2 regions of the Advenella sp. EE-W14 genome follow, and region 2 is predicted to be linked to the other one. Evidence: predicted binding sites of a transcription regulator. Region 2 holds the regulator's gene; the other holds the start of a gene.
What was found. The regulator LexA, encoded in region 2, represses DNA repair genes until DNA is damaged. The targets are predictions, from matches to a motif close to ACTGTATNNNNATACAGT.
Positions count from the first base shown of each region.

Region 1: HCX92_RS07185 (LexA family transcriptional regulator) is a predicted target of LexA. The motif match lies at 1,478-1,495, and genes of this name have one in related genera.

Region 1 is NZ_JAAVNG010000008.1:340,324-343,585, forward strand. Features, by position in the region: gene HCX92_RS07180 (Y-family DNA polymerase) at 1-1,047, opposite strand, end outside; gene HCX92_RS07185 (LexA family transcriptional regulator) at 1,044-1,472, opposite strand; gene HCX92_RS07190 (RidA family protein) at 1,739-2,143, shown strand; gene HCX92_RS07195 (tripartite tricarboxylate transporter substrate binding protein) at 2,212-3,168, shown strand.
Region 2 is NZ_JAAVNG010000009.1:225,062-238,240, reverse strand. Features, by position in the region: gene HCX92_RS08405 (TRAP transporter fused permease subunit) at 1-2,209, shown strand, start outside; gene HCX92_RS08400 (NADP-dependent oxidoreductase) at 2,391-3,422, shown strand; gene lexA (transcriptional repressor LexA) at 3,518-4,174, opposite strand; gene HCX92_RS08390 (amino acid aminotransferase) at 4,255-5,454, opposite strand; gene uvrB (excinuclease ABC subunit UvrB) at 5,554-7,575, shown strand; gene norR (nitric oxide reductase transcriptional regulator NorR) at 7,663-9,204, opposite strand; gene HCX92_RS08375 (hemerythrin domain-containing protein) at 9,356-9,868, shown strand; gene HCX92_RS08370 (nitric-oxide reductase large subunit) at 9,939-12,212, shown strand; gene sstT (serine/threonine transporter SstT) at 12,390-13,179, shown strand, end outside.

The sequences.
Region 1 (3,262 bases), on a different contig from region 2:
AATATCGAACAGCATGACGCCTGCCTTGGCATAATTGAATCCTGGTCTGAATATTTTTTGCAAGGCCGATAAGGCCGCTTTTGTATGGGCAATGGTGTCTGAAGACGGTGAGTTCAAATACACCAAATGACTGGCGCTGTACTGCCTGCCAGGGCGAAACAGACTGGTGCGAATGAACACGCTGATGCCGCCCGCCATAGAACCTTGCTGGCGTAGTTTTCTGCAGGCGATGGTCGTGAAGGCGGAAATGGCCTCTGCCAGCTGTGACATGCCGGTTACCGGAAAGCCGAAAGAGCGTGATGAAATGATTTGCTTTTTGGGTTCCATATCGGTTTCAAAAGCGATTCTGGGTGTGCCGCGCAGTTCCTGGATGGTTTTTCCAAGCAGAATACTGAATTTTCTGCGTGCGGTTTCCGGGTTTAACCTGGCCAGATCCAGGGCAGTCACAATACCCAGCTCATTCAGTTGCCGGCTGATTTTTTTGCCTACTCCCCAAACCTCAGTCACTTTAATGCTGTGCATGGCCTGCGCAAGATCCTGGCGGGTCAGGGCGGTTAAGTCGCAGACCCCATTCCATTGTTTTTGCTTCTTGGCCATATGGTTAGCCAGTTTTGCCAGTGTTTTGGTGGGGCCAATGCCCACGCAGGTGGGTATGCCGCTATCACGGAATACCTGGTGTCTTATTTGTTGCCCATATTGGGTCAGGTCTTGGGTCATGCCGGATAAATCCAGAAAACACTCATCAATGGAATACACTTCCTGTACAGGAGCGAACCGGCCAATGATGCGCATCATGCGCTCGCTCATGTCGCCATAAAGCGGGAAATTGGCCGACAGCCCTACCAGCCCGCGCGATTCGAGGTGTTTGATTTGAAACCAGGGGGCGCCCATGGCAATGCCCATGGCCTTGGCTTCATCCGTGCGTGAAATGGCGCAACCATCGTTGTTTGACAGGACGATAAGTGGTTTGCCCTTGAGCGAAGGATTAAAAACCCGCTCGCAGGAACAGTAAAAGCAATTGCCATCGATTAAGGCAAACGCCGTCATGATGCCGCTTTGATGATGTAAGTAACCACGCCCCACACCGACCATTGCTGGCCGGGCAGGGGAACAATATCCGCGTATGCGGCGTTTTCTGCTTCAAGCTTTAGCAGGCCGTTTTTTTTGTACAGCCGTTTAACCGTGACTTCGCCGTCAATGTCGGCAATCACGATATGGTTATGACGGGGCGTGATGGAACGGTCCACAATCAAGCGGTCACCGTCATCGATGCCCGCACCGATCATGCTGTTGCCCTTGACCTGCATGAAATAAGTGGCTTCGGGGTGTTGGATGAGAATATCGTTAAGGTCAATCCGGTTAACGGCCATGTCTTGAGCGGGCGAAGGAAAGCCGGCAGGTGTTTTGCTGCTGATTTTCTTTATAAACAATGAGTTATGCCTGATTGGCACGAAATTTTGAAAAGTACTCATAATATACTGTTTATTTATACAGTATATTTATATCATTTTTCAGCTGAAAAAAAAAGTCCTCTACCGGTATTCCATGTACTGATCATGATTAATTCCTTTTCATGATATCGGGCCCTACAGGCATGATGCATGAAAACCAGGAATATAAACAACAACAAACATAACTAAATAAGAATATGTGCTTGACATCGCATCAATGGTCACCTATTATTCATGACAGTGATATATCACTGTTATTAAATAAAATCATCATCAAAGGAAGAAACATGTCACAATCACATCGCGTTCGTATCACAAGCCCCAATGTTGCTGAAGCTGCTCCAGGTCTGTGGTCAAACTGTCTGAAAGTAGAAGACACTCTGTATTTATCTGGTTTTACTTCCCGCGCTAACGATGGCGAAACCATTATTGGTAAAGATGGTTACGAGCAGGCCAAAGTTATTTTTCAAAAAATGAAAGATCTGTGTGAAGCTGCGGGTGGCACGATTGATGACGTCGTGACAATGACCATTTTTGTTACCGATATCAAAGAGAATCAAGGTGTATGGAAAGCCCGTCGTGAATTTTTCAGTGGCGACTTCCCCGCATGTGCTCTGATCGAAGTGAAAGGCTTGGCAAAACCAGAAATTCTGGTTGAAATCCAAGGCCAGGCAAGATTGGCTAAAAAATAATCAATAACTAAAAGCAATAAGGAAAAGGCTGTCACTTGGTGCGGCCTTTTTTTTCTACAGGAGATATTATGAAAAAAATGTTATTGGGACTTGGTCTGCTGCTGGGTTCATATGCCGGGCTGGCCCAGGCCGATACAAGCAAGCCTTTGAATATAGTGGTTCCTTATGCTGCCGGGGGACCTTCTGATTCAATTATCCGGTCGATTGGCAAGGTGATAGAAAAAGATACCTCGCAAAATGTGATTATTGAAAATCGACCAGGCGGAAATACGGTTATTGGTGCGCAGGCACTATTGAATAAAGCCGATGATGATAATTCGGTTTTGCTGATAGCGGCCAGTTTTGTGATTACGCCCAGTTTGATGCAGAAACTGCCATATGATATCAATAAGGATTTTCGCCAGATTACCCGTCTGGCATCCAATCCGCATGTGCTGGTGGTATCCAATGATGTACCCGTATCCAATTTGACAGAGTTCATCGAGTGGGCGAAAAAAGAAGATAATAAAGGCACGTATTCATCATTCGGAACCGGCTCTTCAGGTCACCTGGGCTATGAACTGTTCAACCACCAGGTTGGTCTTGATCTGCTTCATGTTCCCTATAAAGGAGCTGCACCGGCAACATTGGCGGTATTAAGCTCAGAGGTCCATTCCACATTGGGGGATGTGGGTGCCATTGCGCCCCATCTTGAGGCGGGTAAACTGAAAGCATTGGCGGTATCGGGTACGGAGCGTCATCCCAGGATGCCTGATGTTCCCACCTTTGCCGAACAGGGCTATCCGGACTTTACCTCGGAAACATGGTTGGGTTTACTGGCCAAATCCAGTGTCAGTGATGAAAGAATTGAGCAGTTAAACCGGTTGTTTACTACTGCTTTAGCTCACCCTGATGTACAGGCAATACTTGAACAGCAGGGCATGCAGGCAAAACCCACCGATGCAGCCGGTTTTGCTGATTTTATGACCAAAGAAGCTTTAAAATACAAGCAGGTCATTAATGACGCGAATGTTAGAATCGAATAAGTACCTGGTGCCTTGTGTTTTCCCTTGTTTTTGTGCATAGGGTAATGTGGCGGGCAGATTTTCTGCCTGCTTTTTTGTTGGGCGATTATAAAAA
Region 2 (13,179 bases):
AGTGACTCGCCGTGCCTTGGGCGCACCCATGACGATTCTTGGTGCCGTCTTTTTGCTGTATGTGTTCCTGGGCCCGCACTTGCCTGATGTTCTGGCTCACAGAGGGGCATCGATAGAACGAATGGTATCCCATATGTGGTTGACCACAGAAGGGGTTTTTGGTGTCGCGTTGGGGGTATCGGTTTCTTACATTTTTATTTTCGTGTTGCTGGGATCCTTGCTTGACCGCTGTGGTGCCGGCAACTACATGATGCAGGTATCTTTTGCCTTGCTCGGACATTTACGGGGCGGTCCGGCAAAAGTGGCCGTGGTTTCATCCGCAGTTAACGGTATCGTGTCGGCCTCATCAGTGGCCAACGTGGTAACGGGGGGTATTTTCACCATCCCGCTCATGAAAAAGTCGGGTTATGGCGGCATACGTGCTGGGGCGATTGAAACCGCTTCCTCCGTGAACGGTCAAATCATGCCACCGGTCATGGGGGCAGCCGCTTTTCTGATGATTGAATATGTCGGTATTCCTTACACCGATGTCATCAAGCATGCGCTTTTACCCGCCAGTATTTCCTACGTGGCCCTGTTTTATATCGTTCACCTTGAAGCCCTGAAATTAGGGATTGAGCCCATGATGAGTGGGGGCAAGCCCAAAACCGTTACACAAAAACTGACCGGTTGGGGGTTTGGTATTTCGGGTACCCTTATCGTCATGGGTCTGGTTTACTGGATAGGTGTGGGTGTGCAGCAAATAGCCGGTGCGGCCGCTATCTGGATCTTGCTGACCCTGTTGTTGGTGCTGTATGTTTTGCTTTTGCGCATTACCGCTTCACATCCCGATTTACCAACGGAAATTGATATTGCCAATCCGGTCAGACCAGAAGCATGGCCAACAGTGCGTGCAGGCCTGTATTTCCTGATTCCTATCGGTATTTTGGTATGGTGCCTTAGTGTAGAGCAGCTTTCCGCAGGCCTGTCTGCCTTCTATGCCTGTATTTCAATGATCTTCCAGATGCTCACGCAGCATCCGATTATTGCCTGGTTTCGCAAGAAAAACGTGTCTTCCGCTGCCAAACAGGGGGTTTCCGAAACTCTGACCGGTCTTGAGGAAGGGGCTCGCAATATGATTGGCATTGCAATCGCCTGCGGTACCGCCGGCTTGATTGTAGGGGCCATTACCTTGACTGGACTGGGGCTGCGCATGACTGCGTTTGTCGAGTTGGTTTCTATGGGCAACGTGCTGATCATGCTGTTTTTTACCGCTGCTGTCTGTTTGATCTTGGGATTGGGCATGCCAACCACGGCCAACTATATCCTGATGGCAACCCTGATGGCTCCGGTTGTGGTTGAACTGGGTGCGCAAAATGGCATTATCATCCCCTTAATTGCCGTGCATATGTTTGTGTTTTATTTTGGCATTATGGCCGATATTACACCGCCGGTAGGCCTGGCCACATTTGCCGCAGCGGCAATTTCCGGTGAAGATCCCCTTAAAACCGGGATTATGGGCGTTACCTATGCCATGCGTACCGTCATTTTGCCGTTTATCTTTATCTTTAATCCCCTGATTTTGTTAATTGGTATCGGAAGTGCGTGGGAGCTCATTCTGGTGGTTTTTGGTGCCACGCTGGCTTCGCTTACTTTTGCAGCGGCAACCATGTTCTGGTTCAGGATTAAATGTAATTGGCTGGAGGTCATACTGCTTTTGCTGGCGACTTTCCTGTTGTTCAGGCCGGATTGGTTCATGAATAAACTGGCAGATGAGTATGTGTCTCGTCCCGTGTCGGAACTCTACACGGTAGCGGCAGATCTGCCTGAATCCACCCGGTTTGTCGCCGTTCTGCAGGGTTTCAGTATTGAAGGAGATGAAATTGTCAAAACCGTGGCGGTCAATTTGCCAGCCCTGGCTGAAGACGATGACCTCTCCAATAAAGAACTGGCAGGCAGAAAACGTCTGAACGGTGCCGGACTTAATTTCATGGTATTGGGAGACCAGGTTCAGTTGGCCAGTGTCCGTTTTGGCAGCAATGCCCAGAAGTCAGGCTGGGATGCAGGGTGGGATGTACTGGAGCTTAAAGTTCCAAACCCGGCTCGTCCTTCTGAACTGTGGTTCTTTGTACCTGCGCTCATTATCATTTTGCTGGTTTGGCTGGCGCAGGGAAGAAGGATGAAAAGGTTGCCTGGTCACACCGACAGAGTCCGAGTCACTATGGCTTAAATGGCTGGCAACGTTTATAAACCTTGAAATAAAGCACCATATTCGGTTATTGATAATCAGGATATGGTGTTTTGAATTTTATGGGCATTTCAGGTATAAGGGGAATACAGGTATCATGCTGCAAAACAAGCCATTTTTTTCAGTTCTGGAATATTTTTAATCAATTAAAAAGGAAGTAACTATGTCCGGGTTTCCCTATATGAACAGGCAGTATCTGTTTGACCACTATCCCAATGTGGTGGTGACCTCTGAGTGCTTTAAGCTGCATGATGAGATTATTTCCCAAATTGATGAAGGGGAAATCCTGGTGCGTAATCACTATCTGTCCCTTGATCCCTACATGCGCGGCAGAATGAGCAAAGCCAAAAACTATGCTGCCGGGCAAGAGCTGAATACAGTCATGCAGGGCGGAACAGTGGGTGAGGTGGTTGAGTCTAAACACGCTGATTTCAAGGTGGGGGATACGGTTATTTGTACGGGTGGCTGGCAATTGTATTATCGTACCGCGCCCACCATGGATAGTAATCATGTACGAAAAATAGATGTTTCACGTATTCCCATGAGTGTTTATTTGGGTGCAGCGGGCATGCCAGGGATTACCGCTTGGTATGGCCTGAATAAAATCATCAAACCACAGTCCGGTGAAACGCTGGTGGTCAGTGCCGCTTCGGGTGCGGTGGGTAGCGTGGTCGGGCAACTGGCCAAGCAAAAAGGGTGTCGCGTAATTGGTATTGCCGGTGGTCCGGAAAAATGTGAGTACGTGGTTGAAACCCTGGGGTTTGATGATTGTATCGATTACAAGGCCTATCCTGATGCTGAAACCCTGTCACATGAGCTCAGGCAGCTGGCTCCCAATGGCGTGGATGCTTATTATGAAAACGTGGGCGGCTATATTATGGATGCCGTGCTTGATAATCTTAACGCGTTTGCCAGGGTTGCCATTTGTGGCCTGATTGCCGGTTATGACGGTCGCGCCATTCCAATTAGTAATCCAAGGGCCATTTTGGTTGCCCGCGCCAGCATTACCGGTTTTATTATCTCGGATCATATGGATATTTGGCCTCAGGCACTGGCTGAACTGGCCGAAGCGGTTGCCAATGGCGTGCTTATTTTCAGGGAATCGGTAAGCGTCGGGCTTGAAAGTGCGCCCGATGCGTTTATAGGATTGCTGCAAGGACATAACTTTGGCAAGCAACTGGTCAAGCTGATTTGATTATTATACTTTTCAAGCTGGCTTTTTTTGAAATTTAAACCGACATGGTTCTTGAAGCTTGAAGAACCATGTCGATATGTTTTTTTAATACGCCATTAGTTCAGGTTGTGGGTTCTGATAAGGCCTACGGCTATGCCTTCAATCGTGAATTCCTGGTTTGGCCGCACAATAATAGGTGCGAAATCGGGGTTTTCAGGTAAAAGTTCGATATGCGAGGTTTTTTTGATGAAGCGCTTGACGGTGACTTCGTTTTCGATTCGAGCCACGATGACCTGACCGTTGCGCGCTTCCGGATATTTTTTTACTGCCAGCAAGTCGCCATCAAGAATGCCGATATCTTTCATGCTTTGGCCTTTGACCTTAAGCAGGAAATCGGGTTGTTGCGTAAAGAGGGCAGGGTCTACGTTGATTTCACGATCAATATGCTCTGCCGCCAGAATAGGATTACCGGCTGCCACATGACCTATTACCGGCAGCAGTATTTGGGAGACCTTTTCCAGAAAGGATTCTTCCTTGTTGATATTTGAGTCGGGATTGGTTGTTGCCAGGCGAATGCCACGGGATGCACCTGCAGTCAGGATAATGGCACCTTTTTTGGCCAGGGCCTTCAGATGGTCTTCAGCGGCATTGGGAGATTTGAAGCCGAGTGTTTTGGCGATTTCAGCACGCGTGGGTGGGAAACCGGTTTTTAGGATATTTTGCTGGATTAAATCCAGGACCTGTTGCTGTCTTGCGGTTAGTTTAATTGTCATGCTGTATATGCCATAAAATCGGACTGTATATTCATACAGCCCGATTTTGCTTCATTTACAGCTAAATTGCAAGCGCTTGTTTACAGTACCTGTGCAATCGCCTTGGCAACGTAATCAATATTGCGGCTGTTAAGTGCGGCAACACAGATACGGCCGCTTGATACGGCATATACACCGTGTTCAGTGCGCAAGCGATCTACCTGGTCTGAGGTCAGGCCAGAGTAAGAAAACATACCGCGCTGAGACAGGACAAAATCAAAGTTTTGTGTCACGCCGTGCTCTTTCAGCTTGGCCACCAGTTGTTGGCGCATGTCACGAATACGGTTACGCATCCCTGACAGTTCTTCTTCCCACAGGGCAAACAACTCGGGAGAATTCAGGACGCTGCTGACAATGGTGCCACCATGGGTGGGCGGGTTGGAGTAGTTGGTGCGAATGACACGTTTGACCTGGCTTAAAACACGAGTGGATTCATCGGCACTGCTGGTGATCAGGGTTAAGGCGCCAACCCGTTCTCCGTAAAGGGAGAATGATTTGGAGAATGAAGAGCTGATAAACATGGAGATGCCCAAATCCGCAAACAGACGAACCACTTTTGCGTCTTCTTCAAGGCCGTCACCAAAGCCTTGGTAAGCAATATCTAGGAAAGGAATAAGATCTTTTTCCTGGATAAGCTGGACAATTTGTTTCCATTGTTCAAGGGTGGGATCAACACCGGTCGGGTTGTGGCAGCAGGCATGCAAAACAACAATTGATTTTGCAGGCATGTTTTTAAAAGAGGCCAGCATACCTTCAAAATCAAGACCGTGAGTGGCGGCATCATAGTAGGCATAGGTTTCTACCGGGAAGCCCGCACGCTCGAACAGGGCGCGATGGTTTTCCCAGCTGGGGTTGCTGATGAATACTTTTGAATCGGGCGTGATTTGTTTAAGGAAGTCTGCGCCAATTTTAAGGGCACCGGTTCCGCCCAGTGCCTGGAACGTTAAGGTGCGTCCTTCTTTGGCCAAGGGCGAGTCTTTGCCCAGTAGCAGTTCCTGGGCACCCTTATTGTAATTCTTGATGCCTTCAATGGGCAGGTAGCCACGTGCCGCAGCCGCTTCAATGCGGGCCACTTCTGCTTTATGCACTGCTTTCAACAGGGGAATGCGTCCTTCGTCGTCATAATATACGCCAACGCCCAAATTGACTTTGGAAGAGCGGGTGTCAGCATTATATTGTTCGTTCAGGCCAAGAATAGGGTCGCGAGGAGCCAGCTCGACAGATTCAAAAAGTGTGGTCATCTTCAGATATGCGGCGGATTTGCCGGAGTTGTTAAATAAAGAGGATAATGTATGATTGCAAGTTTGTTTTCAATCAGATCATTAAAGTAAAAGTCTAGCATGAGTGAACCAGGTTTCATAGAATATCCGGGCAGTCCTTTCAAGCTGTATCAGCCATACCCGCCCGCCGGAGACCAACCCAAGGCCATTGAGTCCTTGACAGAAGGGATTCGTGATGGCCTGATGTTTCAGACTTTGCTGGGCGTGACGGGATCAGGCAAAACCTACACAATGGCCAATACCATTGCGCAACTTGGCCGGCCTGCCTTGGTTCTGGCACCCAATAAAACTCTTGCCGCACAATTATACGCTGAAATGCGCGAATTTTTTCCGCATAATGCGGTTGAATATTTTGTTTCTTACTACGACTATTACCAGCCTGAAGCTTATGTGCCCACCCGTGATCTGTTCATAGAAAAAGACTCTTCCATCAATGAACATATCGAGCAGATGCGGCTTTCAGCTACCAAAAGCCTGCTTGAAAGGCGGGATACAATTATTGTCGGGACGGTCTCCTGTATTTATGGTATTGGTAATCCGGCCGATTATCATGCCATGGTGCTTATTTTGCGCGCCGGAGACCGGATTCCCCGACAAGAACTGTTGGGCAGATTGGTTGCCATGCAATATGAGCGCAACGACGTTGATTTTGACCGGGGCGCTTTCAGGGTACGTGGCGAAGTAATTGATATTTTCCCGGCGGAAAGTGCCGAACTGGCCGTGCGCTTGACGCTTTTTGATGATGAAATTGAAACGCTTGAGCTTTTTGATCCTTTAACGGGCAAGGTCAGGCAAAAAGTACCGCGTTTTACAGTTTACCCCAGTTCGCATTACGTGACGCCACGAGATACGGTATTGCGTGCGATTGAAACCATCAAGGCCGAGCTGCGTGAGCGGGTGCAGTTTTTTATCGATAACCATCAATTGGTGGAAGCGCAAAGAATAGAACAACGCACCCGGTTTGATATAGAAATGCTGCAGGAACTGGGCTTTTGCAAAGGCATCGAGAACTACTCTCGCCACCTGTCTGGTGCGGCTCCTGGAGATCCGCCACCCACCTTGATAGATTATCTGCCCGAAGATGCCCTGATGTTTTTTGACGAAAGTCATGTCATGATGGGGCAGTTGCGGGCCATGTATCGTGGTGACCGCTCGCGTAAGGAAACGCTGGTGCAATTTGGCTTCAGACTTCCTTCGGCGCTGGATAACCGTCCACTTAAAATGGAAGAATTCGAGCAGCGCATGCGGCAAAGTATCTTCGTGTCCGCCACCCCCGCCGATTATGAAAAAGAGCATTCCGATAACATCGTAGAGCAGGTGGTTCGTCCAACCGGACTGATCGATCCGGTTGTTGAAGTCAGGCCGGCAAGCACCCAGGTTGATGATTTGCTGGGCGAGGCCAAGTTACGTATTGCCCAGGGTGAGCGGGTTCTGGTAACCACCTTAACCAAACGCATGGCCGAAGACTTGACCGACTACCTGACTGAAAACGGGCTTAAAGTCCGTTATCTGCACTCTGATATTGATACTGTTGAGCGGGTTGAGATTATTCGCGATTTGCGCCTGGGGCATTTTGATGTGCTGGTGGGCATTAACCTTTTACGGGAAGGACTGGATATTCCTGAGGTATCTTTGGTTGCCATTCTGGATTCAGACAAAGAAGGCTTTTTACGTTCCGAGCGAAGTCTGATTCAAACCATTGGTCGGGCCGCGCGTAACCTGCATGGCAAGGCGATTTTATATGCAGATCGAATTACCGATTCCATGCACAAGGCCATTAGTGAAACCGAAAGGCGTCGTACCAAGCAAATGAAGTATAACGAGGAGCATGGTATTACGCCCAAAGGCGTCAGCAAGGCTGTCAGGGAAATGATTGATGGCGTGATTTCCAATGCCGCACAGATCAACCTTGATAATGAATTGGAATTCATGGATGTCATTGGTGATGAAAAATCCCTGGCCCGTGAAATCAAGCGCCTGGAAAAGCAAATGCATGAGCATGCCCGTAACCTTGAGTTCGAGCAGGCAGCGGCAGTGCGCGATACCCTGACCCGGCTCAAGCAAAAGGCGTTATTAAGTTAAAGGGCTTATTTATTCATGCACCGTATTCTTTAACTTGAATAAAGACGTCGTTGTCGGCGTTTTTATTTCGTTGGTTTGAGGTTTCACTTACTTCATTCCCAACCGTTTGGCCAGCTTATGCAGGTTGCTGGCATCCATGTCGAGCAAACGTGCCGCATTGGCCCAGTTTTGTCCGCTTTGCGCCAGGGCTGCCTGAATAAGGTCCTGCTGAAAAATTCTGAGCGCTTCATTCATGGGCTGTACGGCCGGTGTGCGACTGGCAGGTGGTGATATGAAAGAGGTGGATTGTATTTCCGCCTGATTGAATATGATCGGCTGATGATTAACGATGTCCAGGTACTGGGGCTCGATGCTTAAAATGCTATTGCGCGAGGCACCGCTTCCCAGCATTTTAATCGCTGCCCGGCTGATGATGTGTTCAAGCTCCCTGACATTACCGGGCCAATCATAGGACATTAATGCCTGTTCGGCCTCTTTGGTAAGCCGAATGCCGCGCAGACCCAGCCGGGCCCGGTTGAACTCCAGAAAATAGCCGGCCAGCATCAGGATGTCCTTGCCTCGCTCACGCAAGGGGGGGATATGAATAGGATAAACCGACAGACGGTGATACAAGTCTATTCTGAAGCTGCCATCCATTGTGCTGGCCTTGAGGTCACGGTTGGTGGCGGCAATAATTCTTACATCCACTTTTTTCGATTTGTCAGCGCCCAGGCGCTGGATCTCGCCATTTTGCAGGGTGCGTAACAGCTTGGCCTGAATATTCAGGGATAACTCACCCACTTCATCCAGGAAAATTGTACCACCATGGGCGGCTTCAAAGCGACCGGGGCGCTCTGTTTCCGCACCTGAGAAAGCACCTTTTACATGCCCGAACAATTCACTTTCCGCCAGGTTCTCGGGCAGGGCAGCGCAGTTGACATGAATCATGGGCTTGTTGTTACGTTTTGAATGACGGTGGATATGTTGGGCAAACAGGTCTTTGCCCACACCGGTTTCACCCAACAACAAAACCGGCAGGTTGGCATCGGCAATGACATTGAGTTCCTGCATCAATTTGCGGATAGGGTCGCTTTGCCCAATGATTTCCTGTTCGACCTTAATGACGGTATTTTGACCGGAAGTCATGCTGAGTTGGCGCAGGCTTTTATTGTCTTTTTCAAGTTGCGTCATACGGATGCAGGTTTGAATCAGCACGGCATGGCGGGCAAGAATATCCATGGATTCTTCGGTAAAAGTGTCTTCTATGGCATCCAGGGTGATGGCACCCCATGGTTTGCCTTCCACATGCAGGCTCATGCCCAGGCAATCATGGACCAGAAGGGGTTCACCGGCCCGGTCATCCAGCAGGCCATCATAAGGGTCGGGCAAAGGCGTGTGAGGATCGAACAAAATGGGTTCGCGCCTGGACAAAATGGCGGCAAAGCGGGGGTGTTCTGCAATTTTGAAGCGGCGACCCAGTGCTTCATGAACCAGACCCTTGGCAGAAACCAGTTTGAGGGCATCATCATCAATGGCCAAAAGCCCAACTGCACCGCAATTAAACTGGGTTTTGATGGTTTGAACCAGTTTTTCAAGCCTTAATGCGCCGGGCAATTCATCGTTCATATCGGCAAGGACACTATATAGCATGGTATTTTTTACCTTTCATGGTTAATTTTACCCTAATTGAGAAGGGTATTATATACCATCAATTTTTCAACTTATTGATATTTCGTTGAAAAAAATAATGGCATGAATATTGCTTAATGCTCCGTGTGTAATTGCGACAGGAGTCTGCACGATGAGTGCCTTACTAAAAAGCGAAATGGAATCGGATCAGGTGCCTTCTATTCTCAAGGTATTGAAACTGGGCAGTGATCAGCCGGATGTATTGATTTCTTACATTCAAATCAATTTTCACGATAAGCATCGAGCTCAATTGCCCGCATTGATCGAGCTGTCTAAAAAAATAGAAATGGTCCATGAAAATGATCCGGCATGCCCGACAGGGCTGTCCGATGTTCTGGCGGGCATATGGCAGGAACTGGACAGTCATATGTTGAAAGAGGAAAACGTTTTGTTTCCCATGTTGGGCAGGGGGATGAAGGAAATGGCGAGAGTACCGATCTCGGTCATGTTACTTGAGCATGAACAGCACGAAGAGGGAATTGACAGCTTACTGGCGTTAACCGGGAACCTGTTGTTGCCGGATAGCGCCTGTGGTTCATGGGAAAAATTATATTCTGGAATAGGGGAGTTTATTGAAGATCTGCGATTACATCTAGCACTTGAAAATGAAGTCTTGTTTAAATAAAAGCGAATTTCTGGCTGATGCTGGCTATTGATGAAACATAAGGCCAATACAGTTAATTTAAGGAATTAAAATGGGTAGTTATAAAAAATTATGGTGGATGTTAATCGCGATTCTTGCGGTAACGTTCAGTATTCTGGGATATTTCGGTGTCGAGGTATATCGCAATGCACCCCCTATTCCCGGAAAGGTTGTGACGGCTTCCGGTGATGTTCTGTTCACCAAGGAAGATATTCTTGATGGCCAGAATGCCTGGCAACATGCAGGTGGTATGCAGGTGGGGTCTATTTATGGTCACGGTGCATTACAGGCACCCGACTGGACTTCAGACTGGCTGCATCGCGAATTGATGGCCTGGCTGAATCTGGCTTCTCTGGACGAATACGGTATTCCCTATGAGCAAACGTCAGAAGAACAAAAAGCGGTTCTGAAGGTCAAGCTTAAAGCTGAGTATCGTACCAACACCTATGATCTTGAAAAAGATGAAGTGACCGTGTCCGATCGTCGTCTTGCCGCCATGAAAGACACGGCCAACTATTATGTGGCCCTGTTTGGTGATGATCCGGCACTGGATGGCTCTCGTGAAAGCTTTGCCATGAAAACCAATACATTGCCTGGCGAAGAGGATCGTTTTGATCTGGCCAAGTTCTTTTTCTGGACAGCATGGACCGCATCAACCGAGCGTCCTGATTACAATAATGCCACTTATACCAACAACTGGCCGCATGAGCCTTTGATTGATAATGTGCCAACCGCTGAAAACATCATCTGGTCCATTATTAGTGTGGTGGTCTTGATTGCCGGTGTCGGTTTCCTGGTATGGGGATGGGCCTTCCTGCGCAAAGAGGATCATGAGGAACATAAAGCACCTGACCGTGACCCCATTACAAGACTGGTTCTGACGCCATCACAAAAAGCTTTGGGCAAGTATTGTGTTCTGGTTGTGGCTCTGTTTGTCTTCCAGGTATTTATGGGCGGTGCCGTTGCCCACTATACGGTAGAAGGTCAAACGTTCTATGGTATTGAGCTTTCAAAATGGTTTCCGTATTCACTGCTAAGAACCTGGCACTTGCAAAGCGCGCTATTCTGGATTGCAACCGGATTCCTGGCTGCCGGCCTGTTCCTTGCTCCTATCATTAACGGTGGAAAAGATCCCAAATACCAAAAACTGGGTGTTGACATTCTTTTCTGGGCCCTGATTGTGCTGGTTGTGGGTTCTTTTATTGGCAACTACCTGGCTATTTCCAATATTATGCCGCGTGAACTGAACTTCTGGTTTGGTCACCAGGGTTATGAATACCTTGAACTGGGCCGTTTCTGGCAAATCGTAAAATTCATCGGTGTGGCTTTCTGGCTGGTCCTGATGCTGAATGGCATAGTCGGTGCGCTTAAACAAAAAGGTGACAAGCACCTGTTGATCCTGTTTACCGCATCATGTATTTGTATTGGTTTGTTCTATGCCGCCGGCCTGTTCTATGGCGAGCGCTCTCATATCACCGTCATGGAATACTGGCGTTGGTGGGTGGTTCACCTGTGGGTTGAAGGCTTCTTTGAAGTGTTCGCCACCACAGCCCTGGCTTTTATTTTCTCTTCCATGGGCCTGGTTTCAAAACGCATGGCAACTGCTGCCAGCCTGGCTTCTGCTTCATTGTTCATGCTGGGTGGAGTTCCCGGTACTTTCCACCACATGTATTTTGCGGGTACAACCACTCCTGTCATGGCTGTTGGTGCTTCTTTCAGTGCACTTGAAGTCGTTCCTTTGGTGGTTCTGGGTTACGAAGCCTGGGAAAACTGGAGACTGAAATCCTTGGCCCCATGGATGGAAAACCTCCACTGGCCATTGGTCTTCTTCATTGCCGTTGCTTTCTGGAATATGCTGGGTGCAGGTGTGTTCGGTTTTATGGTTAACCCACCTATTGCCTTGTATTACATCCAGGGTCTGAATACAACGGCCGTTCACTCTCATGCAGCACTGTTCGGTGTGTATGGATTCCTGGCGCTTGGCTTTGTTTTACTGGTCCTGCGTTATATCCGTCCAAACATGGTGTTTAGTGCCAGTTTGATGAAAACCGCTTTCTGGTGCCTGAACCTGGGCCTGGTGGGCATGATCGTAACCAGTTTGTTGCCAGTGGGGCTTATTCAGTTCCATGCCAGCCTGAGCGAAGGTATGTGGTATGCTCGCGGTGAAGCCTTCCTGCAGCAGGGTATTCTTGAAACCTTGCGCTGGATCCGTACCTTTAGTGACGTTGTGTTCATCATAGGTGCCCTGGCCGTTGCGTGGCAGGTATTTATTGGTGTTACCGGCAAATCCGGCCAAGTGCAAGCCCAAAAGGCTTACGCTGCTTAAATTATTAATAGTTAACGTGATTTGATGAATGGCCTGATCCCTGGGGATCGGGCCATTATTATTCATATATTATTCAAGGAATAATAAAAATATGTTAGATTTACGCGTTTTCCGATTGCATTGTTTTTGAATTTAATCGGGTTTATTTTTAATTTTGTTTTTTATAGGGACTGAATCATGGAGCTGGCAGGTCAGCCAACGGGGAACCCCATCTTGAATTTTATAAAAAATGGCAGTCTGGTGCTTCAGATTGTTATTGGTCTGGTGGCGGGTATTCTACTTGCTATCATCTGGCCTTCGGCCGTTCCTTCAATAAGTATTTTGGGAACCCTGTTTATCAATTTGCTTAAATCGATTGCACCCATCCTGGTTTTTATACTGATTATGGCTGCCATTTCGGGTCATCGGAAAGGTGCGGAAATCCAAATCAAGCCAGTGCTGCTACTGTATGTGCTGGGAACCTTTCTTTCTGCCTTGGTGGCGGTGATTGCCAGTCTGGCCTTTCCTTCCGTGCTTAATTTGCAGGTTGAGTCGGCCCAGTTAAATCCGCCCGGTAATGTACTTGAAGTACTTAGGAATCTGGCGTTAAGTATTGCGACCAATCCTGTGCAGGCTTTGCTGGAAGCAAACTATATTGGCATCCTGGCCTGGTCTATTGCATTTGGTATGGTTCTGCGTCATGCCAGTGACAGTACCAAGATTTTCATTACTGATTTTTCCAATGCGATAACCGCCGTGGTTCGAATAATCATTCGTTTGGCTCCGTTGGGTATCTTCGGTCTTGTGGCCACCACGATTGTTGAATCAGGTGCCGGCGAATTGCTTCGTTATGCTCATCTATTACTGGTATTGCTTGGATCGATGCTGTTTGTGGCTTTGGTGGTTAACCCGGTCATTGTTTTCCTCAAACTCAGGCGCAACCCATATCCTTTGGTGTTCCAGTGCTTGCGTGAAAGCGGTATTACGG